DNA from 3 places in the Lysinibacillus sp. DFXJR4 genome. Region 3 is predicted to be linked to each of the others. Evidence: riboswitches for the same ligand, from Rfam matches in the RefSeq annotation. Region 3 holds a riboswitch; each other region holds the start of a gene.

Region 1 (6,640 bases), on a different contig from region 3:
TTCCCTTAAGACTCACTCAGGTAGATGCCAAAGAGCTAACATCCCCCCAGAAAAAGCTAGGGTACTAAAGCAAAGTACTTCAATTCTCTTAAAACAGCTCAGATACAAACCCTTAAATTTGCTCAATTAGTTTCTGTAAATCCTCTTTTGAACGAGGCAACTTAATGTTTTCCTTCAATAATTTTTTACTTTGTAAAGCAAGCGCCATTTCAAAGACCCAGGGACGTTCCAGATGAGCACGTTGGAGTAAATCCTCCTGATAAAACATCTCAACAGGGTCCCCATTATAGATGATTTTTCCACCTTCCATAACGATTATTTGATCTGCCCATTCATAAGCTAATGGAATGTCATGGGTGGCCAATAAAATAGTGCGATTTCCGTTTTCTAATTTCGCTAAATATTGCAAAACTTGTGCAGCATAATAATTATCGAGTCCTGCGGTTGGCTCGTCTAATAGTAATACAGATGGCTCCATTGCTAGTACGCCTGCCATGGCTACCCGTTTTTTTTGACCCACACTTAAAAAATGTATTGGTTTATCGAGTAATGCTTCCACCTCTGTTTGTGCAACTGCCCAAGCCATTTTTTCTTCTATTTTTGTAGTTGTCCAGCCAAGGTTCAAAGGTCCAAATGCAATATCCTGCTTTACTGTACCAGAAAACAGCTGATTGTCTGCATCCTGAAATACAATGCCAACCTGTTGACGTAATTCTTTTAATGCTTTTCTACTATAATGTAGCTGCTTGCCACAAAAGGCTATCGTTCCAGTAGTTGGTTTAAGAATGCCATTGAGATGCTGAAATAATGTAGATTTTCCCGCTCCATTATGACCAAGTAAGGCAATTTTTTTGCCCTTCGGAATTTGGAGTGTAATATCTGTTAGGGCATGTGTTCCATCTGCATAGGCATAAGAAAGCTGATTTAGTTCAAAGTAAAAGTCTGTCGTCATTAGAAAAACCCTCCGTACACGATGAGGAATAGTAAGATAGCTGCAATACCTAGCCAGTTTTTCATGCTATAGGTTGCATTTTCCTGCCAATAGACCGTTTCGCCACCTCGTGCTTGCATGGCATTATTAAGTTCGCGGCTTCGTTGGAACATTTCAGCAAATAATGCAGCAATAAGCATAGATATAGAGCGTAGCCACTGGGCAGGTGAATGATAACCAAGTCGTGCCTGCTGAGCAAGATGAATTTTTTGCATACTGTCTAAAAAAATAAAAATAAATCGGTATGTTAATTCCACTAGTTCAACAAACAAGGCAGGAATTCTACATTGTCGTAACACATGACAAATAGACTGTACAGATGTTGTTAGGATTAAAAAATATAAACAACTGACACTGCCAAGAACGATGAAAAAAAGTTGCTTTGCTGTAACTAAGCTTGCATTGCCAACAAAAATTGTCCAATCATTGAAAGAAAATGCCCAAATATGTGCAGGTAATTCGTTAGCCGCCGGAGCTATTGAAATTAGAATAGATAGTAAGCTAGATAGTAAAAAAAATCCGGGTAACAATAATAGTTTTAAATAATATTTCACAGGGATTTTAGCGCCTATAATGATAAAAGCACTCATTACAATAAATGTAATGAGTGAAATTCGTTCATCTCTCATGATAAGCGACAATAATAATAGTCCAAAAGAAAACAACATTTTTTCTAGCGGATGAACAGACGCTAGCTTATTCATATATGCATACTTATCAATGAGTAACATACTTAACCTTCTTTATGTTTGCCGCGCATTAAGCCAATAAAGTATCCGATAAATCCAGCACCTATTGCAGCTTGTAGTGCAAATAATAGGCTTTCAATTTCTCCACTTGGTGGTTCCCATATGCTTTCAAACCATGGTTCGTAGTCAGCATTTATTTCCCCGATTGCTGCCTCTGCTTCACCATCTGCACCTTCGAATTCTGCACCCTTTTGAATGAATAGAGGGATAATTGCTAATAACACAACGATAGCTAGCAGTAATAAGTTTTTTTTCATTCTAATGTGCCTCCTTTGTTGAAAAAACACGTAATGCTTTTAATTCGCTCACATTGTATTTTTTCAAGAAGTTCATCACAACTACGGTTAAAATCCCTTCACTAACAGCAAGAGGGATTTGTGTTAATGCAAAAATACCTGCAAATTTTGTGAATGACGCCATAAAGCCACCAACCTCAGAAGGAAAAGCAAGAGCTAATTGAACAGAAGTGACAATATATGTACCTAAGTCACCGAGCATAGCAGCTAAAAACACAGCTACAGAAAATGAAAGACCCATTTTTTGAGAGCCTTTAAATACATAATAAGCAATAATTGGACCAACTACTGCCATAGAAAAGGCATTTGCTCCTAAAGTTGTAAGCCCTCCATGCGCTAAAAGTAAAGCTTGGAATAATAATACAATTGTTCCGATTACACTCATTGCTAATGGACCAAAAAGAACTGTACCAAGTCCAACTCCTGTTGGATGCGAGCAGCTTCCAGTTACTGACGGAATTTTTAATGCTGATAAGACGAAGGCAAAGGCACCTGATAGTCCTAAAATCATTTTAGTTTCAGGGTTTGCATCGATCGTTTTACGAATTGAACGTAATCCTAAAATAATAAATGGAATAGATACAACCCACCAGAAAATGGCCCATTCAATTGGTAAAAAGCCCTCCATTATATGCATGGCGAATGCACGATTTGGCACAAATAAAAATGCCAATAAGAAATAACTAAGCTTCCAGCCTGAGAATTTCAAAATTTCTCCTCCTTACATATAGTTTTTGAATTAGCGTGCGAAAAATAAAAAACACTTCTCCTTAGGGAAAAGTGCATAGCTAAAACAAATAGAATTCGATTCTACTAAGCCGCACACCTATCCTCGTAGGTTGAAACGTTCACATTCTTTTCGGCAGGTCTCCTGGCTTTAGTTCCTCATTTTATAGGCCTTCCCATCCGTTGGACAGTGACATTCTCTATAAAACTCCCTAGTACAGTGGCGGGACCGCGCCGGACTTGAACCGGCTTCCCTTTTAAGCGAAATGATAAGCACTTCGCACCGAAAAAAGATGAAGTTGTGAGATTTCACGACAAAGTGTAACATAATTTTCCATCATGATGCTATCTTTTTTTAGAAAAAAATTTTTAAAATTGAGGTACAATCTAGAAAATTCTGATAAAATAAAAGAGAAATTTTTCTTTTTTCTACGAATTTTTTGATGAAATTTTAATGAAAATGTCACAATTTTAGAGAGAAATATTGAAATTTTAAAATTTTAAGATATGATAGAGACAGTTTTAAATTCATGTTAAACATACAAATTTGATATAAAAACATACATAAGTGCTTGAATATTTTCAAGATAATAGGGAAATTGGTGAAAGTCCAATACAGCCCCCGCTACTGTAATAGCTGATGAAATCGCAAATGCCACTAGTGCAAACTTGGGAAGGCGCGAAAGTAAATGGAAGCTTAAGTCAGGAAACCTGCTTATGGAATGATGCATGCAAACTTTTCGGAGGGAGAAGTTGAAGCAAAGGCGAATACCTATCTTATTCGACTTTATTTGGCTTCTACAAAACCTTTACTCTTCGATTAGAGTAAAGGTTTTTCTTGTTCCTAAACGTATTGAGGGGAGAACAACGATGACTACTTGGAATTTAGAGGGGATGCAGACACATCTTTTTATTTGCAATGGCAGTAGCTGTATGAAAAAAGAAGCAGAGGAAATTACGCAAGCCATTCGTGATGAGATACAGTTGCAGGCACTTGATAAAAAAATACATACAACCCGGACACGTTGTAATGGCAGATGTAAGGATGCATGTGTTGTCATTGCTTATCCGCAAGGGAATTGGTACCGTGTGCCAACAACTGAACATGCGAGGGCACTTGTGCAGGATTTACATCATGAGTCACTGCACCATGAACATGTTTTTACGCTTCGTGAGGGCACATTACAGCGCACAGCACAAACAACAGCCATTAAAGGCATCGAAAAGGTGAAAGAGGGGTAACAAAAATGGCGCAAAAAGGAAAGATTTTTGTAGTTGGCTTTGGGCCTGGTGATTTTAATCATATTACACATCGGGCTGTAGAGGCATTACAACAGAGTGATATGATCATAGGCTATAAAACATATGTAGAGCTAATTCAGGACTTAGTGAATGCAAAATCCATTGTTAGTACGGGTATGACGGAGGAAGTATCTCGTGCACAGGAAGCGGTACGCCAAGCAGAGGCTGGGAATATTGTTTCCGTTATTTCCAGCGGTGATTCTGGTGTATATGGAATGGCAGGTTTAGTGTATGAGGTATTAATCGAGCTTGGTTGGACGGAGGCAACTGGTGTAGAGGTAGAAATTGTTCCAGGTATTTCTGCTATCAACTCATGTGCAAGTTTACTAGGAGCGCCAATTATGCATGATGCTTGTACGATTAGTTTAAGTGACCACCTAACACCCTGGAATTTAATTGCGAAGCGTGTGGAAGCAGCAGCGATGGCGGATTTTGTGATTGCACTGTATAACCCAAAAAGTGGTCGACGTACAAGACAAATTGTGGAGGCCCAACGAATTTTATTAGAATATCGTTCACCTGATACACCAGTGGGACTTGTTAAAAGCGCTTATCGTGACCGTCAGGAGGTTACCATGACAACTTTAGCAGAAATGCTAGAGCATGATATTGGGATGCTGACAACGGTTATTATCGGAAATTCATCAACATTTTTCTATGATAATAAAATGATTACACCACGTGGCTATCAGCGTAAATACACACTTGGAGAGGAGAAGCAGCCATTACGTCCACACCAACGTTTAAGGGAAGAAAATGAACCATGGGCAATGAATCAAGAAACAGGGAAGGCACGCAATGACTTTGCGGCAGATCCCAACGCTAATCGCATCGAACCCAGTTTAGCCATTTCTCCTAATCCGAAACAAAAAAAAACTTCACTTGAGATGGCGACAGCAGCCTTAGCGATGGTCAACGGAACAAGTGAGGTAAAGGCAACACCCAAGCTTGTGCAACAAAAAATCGAATCTATCTTTGAGTTAGCTGTGAGCCCAGGAGTAGCCAATAAATTTTTCACCCCGCAACAGATGATGACGCTAGCAGAGGTTGTCGGGGAGGATGGAACGATGGAATACACGCCAGACCATCAAATCCATTTAAAAATTCCAACAACGGGGCCAGAAAAAATTACAGCAAAGCTACGTGAGGTTGGATTCTTACTGGCTCCGATTGGGGATGTACTATCATTAAAGGCTTGTGACTTCTGTTATGGGGAAAAGGCTGATTCGATTCCATATGCCGAGGAGATTCAGAAGCAGCTTGGCGGAATGTCTTTACCGAAAACGTTGAATATTGGCTTTAATGGCTGTGGTATGGCATGCTATCGAGCAGTATTTGATGATATTGGCATCGTTTATCGTAAAAGTAAGTTCGATGTTTTTATTGGGGCAAAGCCAGTTGGTCGTACAGCGCATGCTGCACAGCCAGTTGTAGAGGGACTAGAGCCTGAACAACTTATTCCGCTCATTACGGACATCATCGAAGAGTATAAAGCAAATGCCCATCCAAATGAACGTTTGTTTAAGTATTTTAAGCGTGTGAAAAAGATTCTACATTTTACGTATCAGGACATGTCTTCAAAAATAAAAGTAGAGCCCGCTCCATGCGGTGACTAGTGAGGAGTAATGAGATGAAAGCAATTTTATTTGTCGGCCACGGGAGCCGTTTAGCAGCAGGAAATGATGAGGTGCGTACATTTATCGAGCAAATGGCACCTCGTATTGATGATAGCTTCTTAGTAGAAACGTGTTTCTTGGAGTTTGCTTCTCCAAACATTGAAGAGGGTATAACAAACTGTGTCAAGAAGGGTGCAACAGAGGTGCATGTGATTCCAATCATTCTTCTTCATGCTGGACATTCAAAGCTACATATTCCGGCAGAAATTGAGCATGCGCGAGAACATTATCCACATATTACATTCACATATGGTCAAACAATCGGTGTCCATGAAGAGATATTTGCAATTTTAGAGGATCGTTTAGCTGAAATCGGCTTCAATGCTGAAGAGGAGCAACAGGATACAGCTATATTATTAATTGCACGAGGCGGCAGTGACCCATATGCAAATGGAGACTTTTATAAAATTACACGTCTGCTGTGGGAAAAATTGCCTGTGAAATATGTAGAAAGTGCCTTTATGGGGGTAACGGATCCTCGTGTCGAAGAGGGAATTGAGCGCTGTGTTAAGCTAGGTGCTAAAAAGATCATTATGCTTCCATACTTTTTATTCACGGGTATCCTAATGGAACGCATGAATGGTATGTGTCAACAATTTAACGACAAATTTCCAGAGTGTGATATTCAAATTGCTGACTATTTTGGGTATCATGAACGCTTGCAAAATGTGCTACTTGAGCGTATTGAGCAGGCTGTAAATGGGACATCAACAGGTATGCAGGATTTAGAAAACTATCGAGCTTATGCAGCAGTGCATGGTCATGCGCATCATCATCACCATCATGACCACGACCATGATCACGACCACCATGATCATCATCACGAACATGACCACCACCATGAAGAGGAGTCTGTGAAATGATTTTCATGTTAGCAGGGACAAGTGATGCCAGAAACTT
Region 2 (6,640 bases), on a different contig from region 3:
AATGAGCCATCCGGTTTTCCTGTCATAATATCCAGACTATTTAATAGCTTGATATAAGGTAAGTACTCAGCACTAATTTTGCTAGAATCATTGTAATAAACCTCTCCCTTTGCTTTCACATCGGCATTTAGATATTCTAAGATTCGTGCCATAAATGCTGCGCCTTGCTGACGTGTAATTGGTGCCTCCGGATTAAATGTTGAGGCCGTTGTACCCTTCGTAATACCTGCTTCGTACAGAGCTTGGATATCCTTTGCATACCATTTGCCGTCAGTATCACTGAATGGATTTTCTCCTGTTGCTTGTAATCCAAGTGCACGGCTAATTAATACTGCAAATTGTGCACGAGTAATTGGTTTATTTGGCTCAAAAGTTTCGGGAGTTGTGCCTTGAATGACAGAACGACTCGCTAAAAATTCGATTTCTTCTTTGTTTGCTAAATGTGCAATATCATTAAATGTGACTGTTCTTTCAGTTACTATAAATGTGCCACTTCCTTTTAAGAACAGAACTATTTTGCCGTTCACAATTTTATGTGGTACTGGCTTGTATTCATCACCAACAAGCTGTAGAACAACAGTGTTAGATTTTACTTCGAAAGCAGCTAAAGTAACCTTTAAGTAATCTTGCTTTATTGAAAGTGGTTTTAATCTACCGTTAGTAGCTTCTATGGCAAAGCTAACAGTAAATTGGTTGCCTTCTGCATTTGTTGTCATAGAGGCAATAATTTTTTCATTTTTTGCAAGTTCAATGTCTGATAGAGCAGATATTGAAATGTCTATTTGGTTGCCTTTTTCATCTTGAACCACAATTGTTTTACTTTGATTTTTAAGATGTTTTTGAATATCATCAAGTGTTAATGCTATCTCTGCTTTATCATTTTTAGAATTTACTTCGTTTTCTTCGATCACTTTATTGTCTTTATTTTCTTCCTTGTCCGTTGTTTCTTTTTCTTCTTCCTTATTTTTTTCATCTAAGATGTCTTTGCCCTTTTCAGGTGTTTTCTCTACATCTTCAACATAACCGCCAATATCTTTTCCTAAGTCAAGCGTGTAAATCCATTCAACGGTGTCGTTTGGAGACAATGTGTAATTCGCCGCTGAAAATGAAGGGAATACGCCATTTACACGGTACATCCAACCGCTTAAAGGGCCACGATCAAATTCATAAACACCTGCAATTCCGTCAATATATGTTCCGTATTCTGTTTGACGATAGCTTAATGCTACACCATTTTCAGCAGCTACTCTTTGCAAAACGTCAAAAACGGTTTCACCAGTAAATAATTTTGTTGTTGTTGTTTTTAATGGTACTTCAGAAGATGAAATTTGAATGGAAAATGTTGTATAGCCAATTTCCTCTTTTTCAGCAGGAACGGATGGCTGATTACAATTGTTACCAGGAGAGGAAGGCTCATCATCATCACTACCATCCTCGCCACCAGGCTTAGTCGGCTTGTTTTTCGTGTCTGACATATTATAGAGCGGTGTTTGTCCGCTTAAAAGACGGTTGTAAGCTGCTAGAGTATAGCCAACTTGAACTGTCGCCATACCATCTGCTTTTGTTTGGCTTTGAACATGTTTAAAGCCACCGTCACCAGAGCTAAATGTCATAATATTAGCAATCACTTTATCGAATCGTTTATCTTTATTTGCATCAATGCCTAAGCTAACAAGTGCTGTTATAACTTGGGCAGCGCTTTCAGCAGCTTCCGGGCTGCCCGCTGTCGAAATATAGCCACCTTTAGCGGTTTGGATAGCTACTAATTGAGCGATTGAGCGATCAGTTACAGCCTTTACTTGTGGATTACTTTGATATGGTGCTAATGCTTGAAGTACCATCCCTATCATATCAGGATCAGGATCAGTACCGCTCCATGCAAATCCGCCACCATTTTTTATTTCCTTTGATAAAATATTCTGAATTAGTTTATCACGTGTTGTTGTCGCAGTTTTAGGTAATTCAAATCCCCAAGTATCCAGTGCAATTAATGAAAAGATAGACGAGTTGACACCAGGGCTTGTAGCAAAACTCAAATCTGATAACTTTTCAACTAGATTATAGCCAGCTACATCTCTCGGATCTTTCCCAATTGCTGTGAGAGCAATTATAACTCGAGCCCAGTCTGTTGCTTGAGTGCCTATTTCCCCATTTGTTGCTTTTACATGATTAACGAGATTGCGATAATATTTATCATAATAAGTTGCATATTTTGCAGTATGATCACCACGAGCTAATGTTAAAATAGTCCATTCAGAGCCATAAACGGGCTCATATGAACCTGACGTCAAGTAGTTCGCAACAGCATTGTATATTTCAACTGTTGTCGGTTGTAGTTCAACTAAGCGCTTTTGTAAAGCTTCTAGTTGGGTATAATTTGTTACTCTGCTTTGATGTGCAGGTAATAGCTTATCATAAGCTTGCTGTGCTTCAAGAACTTTTAATTGGTCTGCCCAAGTAAGTGCCTCTACAGTAGGAAGTGCATTAATTTTTTCGATAACCTGTTTAATATCATCCTCTGCATTAATCATTTTCTCCTTTTCAAGGAGGTCGTTATAGTTTGATACTCCTTTGGAGGCACCAGGTATATTGTTTGGATTAGCTAACTTTTTCAAAGCGTCTTTTGCAGTTTTTAATTGTTCTTCTGCTAATGGGCTATTTATATCAATAGCATCAATTAACAGTTCAACATATCGAACTTCTTTTGCAAAAAGGTCTTCCTTATTGGCTACTTTTTTTTGTTCTGCTGTTGGTATAGCAGCATATTTTTTTCTTGCATGATCGAGTTGCTCTTTTATGGCTAAATCAATTGTTAAATCTTCTAATTTAGGAAGCGCATCGATAACAAGAAATACATATTTAACTTGTCTTGCTGCAAGTTCTTGATTAAATACTAGTATATCTGCTGGATCTGTTATTTTTTTTAGATCTCGATAACCAGATGTTTTAATCAGGGAATTATATCTTTCACGAACTGCATCTAACTTCATATCCAATTCATCACTTAAAAAGTTTATATCTTCAGGTGCAGGTAAAGCGTTGCTAGGATCTTGCATATAATATCTAAAATAGGCAATTTCTTTTTCTAGTAACTGAAAAAAATAAGGTAGTTTATTATCGGAGATTAAAAGAGTACGAGCCGGAGCTTTTACTTTACTATCTAGTACTCGTGCTTGCTGTAATAGCTGATAGGTTGCTTCATCGGCTCTTTCGATTGTAGGTAGGGCGATAATAAAATCTATTGCCTTCCGTGCTTCGGGTGAAATAACATATACAATAACTGTTTTAGATCCACCATCTAATTGGGCGGTAATGACTGTCTCTCCAATTGCCTGAGCTATTACGCTCCCATTTGTGTCAACTGTTGCAATTCCAGAGTTGCTTGAAGACCATGTAACTGTGGCACTATCATCTGTTGTTGCGTTAGTGGCAGTAAGTTGAAATGTTTCTCCTACTAATAATAGTAAAGGTTCCTCAGTGTTTAGCTGAATATCGCTAATTGCAACGGGCGCATTCTCTACTAATGGAGCTAGTTCCGCTGCATCTTCTAATGGTATAAGATCATCTAATTCAGCTTCTTCATCTGTATGCGGTGCTTTTTCCTGTTCTGTTAAATCCTCTACATCTATTTCATTCTTAGACTTTGTAGCATTATCCTGCTCTTCTGAATCATCGGGTTCAATATCATTGATGTTTGGAGTAGGATCGAGTAAATCCCCTTCAAAATGCTGTGCCTTAATTGCAGTGACTGGAGAAAATAGCGATACGATTAAAATAAAAATAACTGCTATATGTAGCTGCTTTTTCCATATAGTCATATAAACACTCACTTCCTTTATAAATAATTAAATACTGACAAGCTGAATTAATTCATCTTGTCAGTATCCATTTATCTAGCTATTGTACTTTTACTTCAAGTGGCTCACTTGCTGAACTACCGAATAAAGCATTAGCAGAGGCTGTAATGGTAATAGTACCTGCTTGTGCTTGACCTGCAAATGTAATAACAACTTGTTGGTTTGCATTCATAGTAACTGACTGAGCTGTTAATGCTGTTGTCCCTGTGTTAATTGTCCAGTTTGCTAAATTAGAGCCGTTTGGTGTCGTAAATAAATCACCAGTTAAATTTACCGTAACGGATGGATTGTTATCATTTACTGCAATTACACTTGCTGTTTCTAATTTAGCCCATGTAGTGTAATAAATATGAACGACATCATCAGCCTGTAATTGATATTCAGCTAATCCAAAATTGGGGCTATATCCATTTACAGTGTAGACCCAGCCATCCCAACCATTTAAACTGCCTGCCGCAAGTCCATCAATTGATTGAAGATATGGACCATATTGAGTAGAAACTACTACATAAGGAATACCCTCGGCATCTAATACTTGCTCTACAAGCTCTAGTGCAGTTGTCCCTTCTTGAACATTTACTGTTGTTCCTTCTAAAATTTCATGGCATGAACCAGTACCGCATAAACCTTTTACTGATAACTGAACATCAAAATCTGCTGATTGTGCTTCTTGACTTACAGGCTGTAATACTGCTGCACTGGCTGATGGTGTTACGAGCGAAAATGCTAAAAGTAGGACTAACACTAAATGCCACCATTTTTTGAAACGAACCATTTGTAAAACCTCCTATTTTTATTATTTCGTGAATGTTTTTGCAATTAACTCGAAAATAAAAAGATGCTTCTCCAAAATGGGGAAGCATCTAATGGAAAACAGAAAAAAGGCGCAAAAACGTAGTTTGCCTGTCCGTCTATTTGCCGTAAGTTCTCCTAGCTTCCGAAGAGAGTTAATACGATGGAATAAAGGCAGGTCTCCTGGCTCGTGTATCCTATTCAGAACCTTCCCATCTACTGAAGGCATTTTTCCTTGTTCGACAGTGGTATTTTCTGTAGTCATCTACACTTACAGTTGCGGAAACAGCTTCGGCTTTAAACCGAATTCCCTATTAAGCTCTTAAAAGAGCACCTTTATACTGCAATTGTTATTCACTTAATGTTAATTCTAGCATATATTTCTATTTTTCAAAATAGTTTAACAAAAAGAATTATGCTTTATAGAAGTAGTAAGCTTTAAAAGAGGAAGTAAACGTCTAGTATCAATATTACTATGCCTATTAAAAAGCAAAATGATAACACAAATAGATAGATAATATAAATCGTATAATAGAGAGTGAGCGGGCAAATCATATCCAAAAAGGGTTTATCCATTTAAATATTAAGCAAAACAAAAAGCTGCACAGTTAATGGCAGCTTTTTGTTTCATCTGTTTTCAGCAACGTATACGGTGATTGTGATAAATAATAAGCGGTGAGTCCCGTATATAGCTGTGTCTTTCACTTAATCTATCCATCTTAGCTTTATAAATTTTTTCTTTTGTATTCTTAGTACTCTGCAGCAATTGCTTGATAGGCTGAAGTATAGAAGTCTTCAGGCTTTTTGCTGTTTGTTTCTTTTTATAAGGTTTGCTACCGTACTTGAATGGTTGTCATTGCAGATGCTTTAATCGTCTGATGCTGTGGGGGCGCTTTTGGTTCAATCAGTAATGTTGAGTAGTATGCATCAGCAATCGTAATTAAGTACATGACAAAAAGTAATTGTTTTGTTCAATAGTTCAAAAATGTTTTTCTCCTTTTTAAGTGCAATTCATTAAAAATGTATACTAGTAATACGGGCAACCATTAAAAAGGTTTCAACCATACTTAAATATTTGTAAAAAAGTTATCTCATTTAAAATGTTGCCGGCTATTTATGATTTTTATACGAATCAATGAATCGCATCTATAGCTTGTTGAATTAGATTTGTTAAAGAAGCAATCCCCTTTTGCTCTAAATGTACGCCGTCTGGAGCGAAAAACTCAGGATGGTTAATTGCAGTTGCATGCCAATCAATTAAAGTAATATTTTCATATTCCTGTGCTTTCTGTTGCAATGCTTGATTGACTTTCCCCTCCCAAGAACGTGGTACACGCGTATTTACTAAATAAATATCAGCATTGGAAAAAGCCTTTAAAAGGGTATCGATTTGTGTATTGGTAAAATACCCGTTTGTTCCAAGCTGAATGATGACTGCTTTATCTGGTTGATTAAAGCTTGCATAATTAGGAGCTAATTTAACCGCTTGTGAAACTTGGCGACCAATCTTTGCATCTATCGTAATGCTGGGGTAGATATTATGTAAGCTCGGAGCAATATCTATCATTACAGAATCGCCAATAGCTAATATTCCACTATATGATTCATGAACTTCTGTCTCATTTTCCTCCTGCTCAGGCTCTACTGCATTTTGATCCGTATTTGAATCAACACCCTCTTCTTCATCACTTAACGAACCTGGCTGAGATGTTTCCTGCTCCTTTTCAGCATCATGATAGGTTGAATGCTGCTCTGTTCCACCATCTATTTTAATAGTCGTTGGCCGTGATTCAATCGATTCTATTTTTTCTTCGCCTACAACCCCTGTCATTCCTGTAAAAAATACTAGGAGGAAAAGTGGAATGAGCGTGGTTGAAATTTTCCTGGCAAGCGTGAAGCTTCCCCATTTGTGTTTATTGAATACAAAGTACTGTCTAAAGTAACAGCGGAACCCATCCTTACGAATCGGCATTTCGATAAAACGATAGGAT
Region 3 (6,640 bases):
ATGTAAATAGCGAAAGCGCTCATCGTTTAATAGTGCTGCCCTTTTATTTAATCCTTCTATATGTTGCTCCCATGCTGCTATTGGATTTTCAGCATCCAATTTCATTATCTTAAAAAATTCCTCCCATAGCTGCTTTAGTCCTTCCTTTGGCACCATATATGGAAAGATAGACTCTGCCCATTTCTCCGTTGGATAAGCAATAACAGTCCAGCTAACTTGCATGCTAGTCAATTTTTTGGTAAAGGAACGGAAAGCAATGGCAGAAGCATATTCAGCTTTTTCGGTCTTAATTGGATCAATTCCCTCCATGTTTTGTAGATGGGGGGAAATAATATAAAGAAAGGCAGCACCATCACTAGCCATCTCTTCATATCCTTTCACAAGCCAATCTGGTGTATACTCCAACCCCTGCTCTGACATTAATTCATATTCAATGCGAGCGAGCTCTTCATCTATCCATTTAATATATACAAAATGTGCCCCATTGAGATAAGCATATCGACAAATTCTTCTTACAAAATCAGCAGCAGCAATAGATGCAGATATTACTAATGTCTGCCCTTGTTGAATATTTATTCCCACTTTTATGACTAACTTCGCATACTCTTCTACTTTATTTTCAAAAGTTTTCATTTTTTGTTTCACTCCCTCTTATTTATTGAACACGCCAATGTATCTTTTTACTTATCAATAGATAGGAAATGCATGAAAAAATAATTAAAATAAACACTTCTTTAAATAAAGATGCTGTCCACCCTACAGTAAGCATTTCATGGAGGATATTTGCTACATATGTTGTTGGTAGCACATAGGAAATCCATTGGAGAATAATTGGAAGGTCAGTTATTTTTATCATAACTGGTGTTAAAAAAGTAACAAACATCAGTAAAAATTGAGCGACAATATTTGTGAATTGCGGATTTGGCGATAAAAAACCCATTAAAACGCCTATACCTACTACACTAAAGATTGCCAATAGTGCTACTGGTAGCAGAATCCACTCAAAATGAAGACTCACCTCATATAGACGCTGACCTAAAATAAATACGATAATAAAGGATGGTAGAGAGGTTAAAATGCCATAAAATAATAAGGATAGTATGAAATTAACTTTACGGATGGGAAGTGATGCGTAATATGTAAAATAGCCTCCAAATTTTTGATAGGAAATATCTTGTCCTAAAATATTCATCCCCATCAGCAGAATACTAAAAACCATATTTCCGATAATTAATCGTGCCAACTGGTCTTGACTTGAATCCCCTAATAGAAAATTTAAGAAAATCAAGGTAACCACAGGAAATATTGCAGACATAGCGATAATCCACCATAATTGATGTCGTACAATAGCGATTTGGATTCGAAAGAGGATAAACAATTCAATAAAAATTTGAGTGAAGGGATGTATTATTCTCATTTTGCTATTCACTCCTCTGTTGCTCTTGAAGCATAGAATAGACATCCTCTAAGCTTGGCGGTAGCAGTGAATATTGGCTAATGTTCAATGCCTCGTCTTGTATCAAATCAATAACAGGACGAATAGAATGTTTTTCTATAAGCATTGTGAGCTTAGCATCCTCCACTAATTCAACTTTTCCAAAACCCTCAAGGCGATCTTGGATCTTTTGAAAAGAAGCTTCATGCGCATAAATTTCTAAACGCATTCTTTGATCCACCCTTCTCTTCAGTTTTTCTACATGGTCAATTGCTAAAAGCTTTCCGTTATCTATAACAGCTACACGATGTACAACTTTTTCTGCTTCTAAAATATTGTGAGTCACTAAAATAATCGTTGTACCCTTGTAATTAAGCTCACGGATAATTTCCCATACTAATTTCCGCTTTAATGGATCTAGCTCATTTGTAGGTTCATCTAGAATTATGACTGATGCCTGCCCAATCAAAGTCGTTCCTAGGCTAATAAGTCTTCTTTGCCCTCCAGAAAGTTTAGATACCAATTTATTTCGATATGCCTCCATTCCTAAACGTAGCAGGATGTTATCCGTCTGCTGCTTTGCTTCTTTTTTAGATAACCCCTTTAACCTTCCCGTAAAATAAATGGCTTCCCATGTTTTTAAAAATGATAAAGCAAAAGTCTCTTGTGAATAATAAGCGATTTGCTTAACGACATCCTTTGTATTTCTAGACACTTCCTGTCGCTGAAATTTCACTGATCCTACTGTAGGTGCTAAGTGACCAATCATCTGCTTTATCAATGTTGTTTTTCCTGCACCATTTGGTCCTAGAATTCCAATGATTTCTCCTTTATATATGGTCAGTGAAATGCCATCATTAGCTTTGTACCTTCCTTTTTTGTAGTAGAAAGTTACATCTTCTAACTCATACACTGGTTCAAGCATATTAAACAGCCTTCCCTGTTAAAATTTTAAAAGATTGAGGCCTGGCTTTATAAGCCAGACCTTTAAACAAATTATCTACCTGTAGGTAATTTATCGCCCGTACGAGTGGGAAATGATGGTGGTGGAAACATCATTACTATTCACCTCACATTCTATTGAAGAAATAAGAAGGTCAATCACAGATTTTCGTGATCAATTATGCCTCGGTATAATTGTGTCTGGAATCGGCATTGTGTTTACACAAAGAACTCCTTTTCGATTCCGTGACATCCGCCGGAGGCTTTAACTTCTTTCAGCAGGTGTTTGGACACCCTCTGAAAAGTAGCTTAAATTCGCATTCATCTCACCACCTATAGAGGTGGGAGACTTCTGCTGAAAGAAGTTAAAAAACCCTCTCCTTCAAAATACAATCTGAAGGTTAAAATTAGGTTAAAAAATACAAAAAAGCTGCCCTTATTTTGGACAGCTTGCAGGTTTTGTGTTTTATTTAAATAATTCAGGATAAACAGCCTTTGCTACTAGCTCAACAGCTTCACCAATACGAGGGCCAGGGCGGTTTGTAATATCATTATCTATATAATAAACTGCTTTGTTTTGAATAGCTGTGATAGAATTCCACCCATCACGCGTAAGAATTTCTGCTTCTGGGTCTTTTGTATAGCCTACCGTAGTTAAAATAACTTCTGGATTTTTCGCAATAACATCTTCTTCGGTTACTTTTTTCCAGCCTTGGAGTTCAGCAAATACATTGCTTACATTGGCAATATTTAGAATTTCTTGTTGGAATGTACCAGAGCCCGCTGTATAGATGTCTGGTTTTGGGCTAATTTCTAAGTAGATATTTTTTGGTGCTTTTACATCTTTAACTTTTGCTTGTACCTCAGCAATTTTTGATTTTATATCCTCGTTTAATTTTGCACCTTTATCTTCAATTCCCATAACCGTTGCTATCTGTTCAATATCTTCATATACATCATCAAATGAAGCTGCAGATTGAATGGCAAATACTTTTACACCTGCATCTTCAAGACTTTTTAGAGCATTTAAGTTATCTTCATCTTTTCCTGTTGTATAAGCAATGACCACATCTGGCTTCAAAGCTAAAATACGCTCACTATTAAACGTAACAGAATTAGAAACACGTTCAATTTTTTGTGCCTCTTCCGGATACGTATCATAGTCAGTTGCCCCAACAATTTGATTGCCAACACCTAAAGCAAATAAAATTTCTGTATTGCTTGGTTGTAATGAAATAATTGTTTTAGGTACTTCATCAAACTCAACCTCTATACCACGGTCATCCTTCACTTTATAGCTTGCTTTTTCGATTTGATCTTCCTTAGTAATATCTTCTTTAGTAGTTGCTTCATCCTTCGCACCACAACCTACTAATATGAGCGACAGCATCATTACTGAAAGCCATTGAAGCTTCAACATTTTCTTCATTTTATTTATTCTCCTTTTTTCTTTTTCATAGGGTATGACTTGCTTACAAACGGAATTTCAGCAATCCCTGCTTGCTTATTCATATAAACAGCCATCACAAAAAATACATTGGCTAGTAGTCCTAAATAATCAAAAAGAATTGTCGGTACTTCCTTTTCGTCAGATACCTTATGCAAAATACGATAAGATTTTTTTGCCTCACTACGACATACATGTAATGCAGTAGCAGCCTCTGTTCCTTGAGGTAATACAAAGCTCTGAATCTCCTCTTTCACATAACTAACATAAAAATCATAGCGAGCACTTATCCATGCTAAATCCTCTTCACTGACCGCTAATTTACCTCGAACCGAGCCATTAACATGGTAGGCCATTGGTAGGATTGTATAGAGATCTTGTGCAACAACCTCAACTGCCTCTTTTTTTACTGCTGTCAAAGCCATACCTATATGTGTAGTAAGGCTATCTGTTCGTATTTCAAAATCCACTGTATATGCTTTTTCACGCATAAATGGATAACAAGAATAACGCGCATCTTTTTTCAACTCTAAATCCTCACTTTCTTTACACAATCAATTTTGCCCCAACGTAATTGCGTCTGGATTTTTCTTGATTCAAAGGCATATAAAACGCCCACTGATAGGAAAAAAAACCTCTATCCTACCCATATAAGGGGCTGAATTAAAATAAAAAACGCCGTTCCTACTCGTAAGGAACGACGAAAATAACATAATTAGAATCGTATATAGATACGAAAGAGACTACGTATTTGCCATATATCCTCCTAGCTTCCGAAGAGTATTTATACGTTCAAATAAAGGTCGGTCTCCTGGCTTGTACAGTGTACATCACTTAATGTAATGTATGTCATAAAACCTTCCCATCAAATTGACAGTGGTCTCCGATTATGATTCCTGTACTTACAGTTGCGGAAACAGCTTCGGATTTTCACCGAATTCCCGATTATACTATCTTAGTACCCTTATCCTGCAAGAGCTATTCACTTATAAAGCAGTTTATCACATATTATTATGAAAAACTATAAAGATAAAAGTTTTATAGTTGTACTAGAAATTTATAGTATTTTTTCAATAGCCTGCTCGATATCAAGCTGAGAATCAGTAGGCTCAAAGCGTTCTACTGTTTTACCATTTGCATCGATTAAGAATTTTGTAAAATTCCAGCGGATATTACGTCCTTCTAAAAAACGAGGTGCTATTTGAACTATTGATTCTGCTAGCATTTTTTCCTGCATGCTTGCTTTTCCAAATGCGCGGTAATCGACCTCATGCTTTAAATAATTAAACAGTGGATGTGTTGCATCACCATTGACCTGCACTACCTCAAAAATCGGGAATGTTACACCATAGTTAACCTGACAAAGTTGTGTAGTTTGCTCACCATCTTCAGGGTTTTGATTTCCAAATTGATCGCAAGGAAAGCCTAACACAACAAAGTTTTCCTTGCCATATTTATCGTACATTTTTTGCAAGTCTTCGAACTGATATGTAAAACGACATTGATTAGCTGTGTTGACAATTAACAGCGTCTTTCCTCGATAGGTCTCCATTGATAAAATCTCACCGTTCGGCTTCTTTACTAAATAATTATAAATACTCATGTATGAATCCCCTTACTTTTTTCCTATATTATAGTAAACTTTTTTCTATTCATAAAAGGATTTGCATTAAAAAAAGCCATTCCATTATTTTTAACGAATGGCTGCCCTATATTTCTTTTTGTATTTCATATCTTGCTCTTCCTCAATTAAACGTTTCACAATGTCTAGCACCTTTGAATTATTCGTAGCATCATATAATTTCTTAAAAGATACTACAATATCATAACGTATTAATGTTGGATGTTTTTCATCTAGACATGTCTGAAATCTTTTAGCCAAATAAGAAATAACTAAATCCCGTTGTACCTGCCCTGCTAAACCTATTTTCCAGATGGCCTGTAGAGTATTTCTTGCCGTTGCAGTATTTTCATCATATGTCACAGCCCAAATCTTTAAAAAGTCCTCCAATACTCTTTCTTCTGGATCACTTTTAGCTGCTAATGCGCATAAAAATTGTGCTGCAAGTGCGCGCATATGACCATCTTTATATGTAAGAGCTTGGACAAGTTGTTCCCAAACTGCATATGTCCAATCAACTGGTTCTTGCATAATTTTCATCAATTCTTCGTAAGAATCGTATTGAATTTCACGGTCACGCTCTGTTAAATTACTAAAAAGCTGCAAAATTTCTTTTTCCATCATTCATCCCTACCTTTATTGTGTCAGAACGTAAAATTTTTATGGTACACTTATCTTAATTTGCGTAAAGAAGGTGAATATATGAATAAATTAAATACTAGGAAACTGATATTTAGATTAATAATGATTATTTCTATAATCGTAGCTGCATATTTTATTATTCCTGTTTCCGTACCAATCATCTTAGCTGGAGCCACCGCATTTTTTTTAGAGCCAATTGTTATGTTCTTTAAACGGCAATGGAAAATGTCACGGAAGATTGCAGTTGCTTTTATTTACATAGTGAGTGTTATTCTAATTTCTATTATTTGTTACTTTACGATTACACAACTTATGTCTCAAATAATATTAGTTTCAAAGCAAGCTCCCTACTATATTTCAAAGCTATCAGAAATGTGGCTTACTATGCAAGAAAACATTTCTAAATACACTGAAGACTTTCCACCTGAAGTAAGTGCCTCGCTTCAAAATACAACGATGGATTTCATTAAGAAAATTGAAGAATCTTTTTTGAATTTCTTTAATTATACCAAAGTTACAGCCTTCTTTTCAGAAATTCCAAGTCTATTCATTA

The links. A riboswitch is a leader RNA that binds a small molecule or an ion and turns the genes downstream of it on or off. The one in region 3 is predicted to bind cobalamin.
Region 1: it holds a riboswitch for cobalamin, as region 3 does, so the genes downstream of both, AC2CGN_RS13155 (energy-coupling factor ABC transporter permease) here and AC2CGN_RS13935 (hypothetical protein) in region 3, are expected to answer to the same signal.
Region 2: it holds a riboswitch for cobalamin, as region 3 does, so the genes downstream of both, AC2CGN_RS09020 (DUF4430 domain-containing protein) here and AC2CGN_RS13935 (hypothetical protein) in region 3, are expected to answer to the same signal.

What each region holds. Positions count from the first base shown of each region.
Region 1 covers NZ_JBXUNW010000005.1:98,218-104,857, forward strand. Annotated here, with positions in the region: gene AC2CGN_RS13140 (energy-coupling factor ABC transporter ATP-binding protein) at 113-952, opposite strand; gene cbiQ (cobalt ECF transporter T component CbiQ) at 952-1,722, opposite strand; gene AC2CGN_RS13150 (energy-coupling factor ABC transporter substrate-binding protein) at 1,725-1,997, opposite strand; gene AC2CGN_RS13155 (energy-coupling factor ABC transporter permease) at 1,999-2,745, opposite strand; cobalamin riboswitch at 2,881-3,065, opposite strand; cobalamin riboswitch at 3,313-3,495, shown strand; gene AC2CGN_RS13160 ((2Fe-2S) ferredoxin domain-containing protein) at 3,633-4,004, shown strand; gene cobJ (precorrin-3B C(17)-methyltransferase) at 4,010-5,680, shown strand; gene AC2CGN_RS13170 (sirohydrochlorin chelatase) at 5,695-6,603, shown strand; gene cobK (precorrin-6A reductase) at 6,600-6,640, shown strand, end outside.
Region 2 covers NZ_JBXUNW010000002.1:198,097-204,736, reverse strand. Annotated here, with positions in the region: gene AC2CGN_RS09025 (S-layer homology domain-containing protein) at 1-3,818, opposite strand, end outside; gene AC2CGN_RS09020 (DUF4430 domain-containing protein) at 3,898-4,632, opposite strand; cobalamin riboswitch at 4,806-5,002, opposite strand; gene AC2CGN_RS09015 (acyltransferase family protein) at 5,782-6,640, opposite strand, start outside.
Region 3 covers NZ_JBXUNW010000006.1:2,251-8,890, forward strand. Annotated here, with positions in the region: gene AC2CGN_RS13915 (aminopeptidase) at 1-633, opposite strand, end outside; gene AC2CGN_RS13920 (ABC transporter permease) at 656-1,417, opposite strand; gene AC2CGN_RS13925 (ABC transporter ATP-binding protein) at 1,422-2,360, opposite strand; gene AC2CGN_RS13930 (ABC transporter substrate-binding protein) at 2,844-3,806, opposite strand; gene AC2CGN_RS13935 (hypothetical protein) at 3,812-4,351, opposite strand; cobalamin riboswitch at 4,609-4,805, opposite strand; gene AC2CGN_RS13940 (glutathione peroxidase) at 4,882-5,427, opposite strand; gene AC2CGN_RS13945 (hypothetical protein) at 5,518-6,066, opposite strand; gene ytvI (sporulation integral membrane protein YtvI) at 6,148-6,640, shown strand, end outside.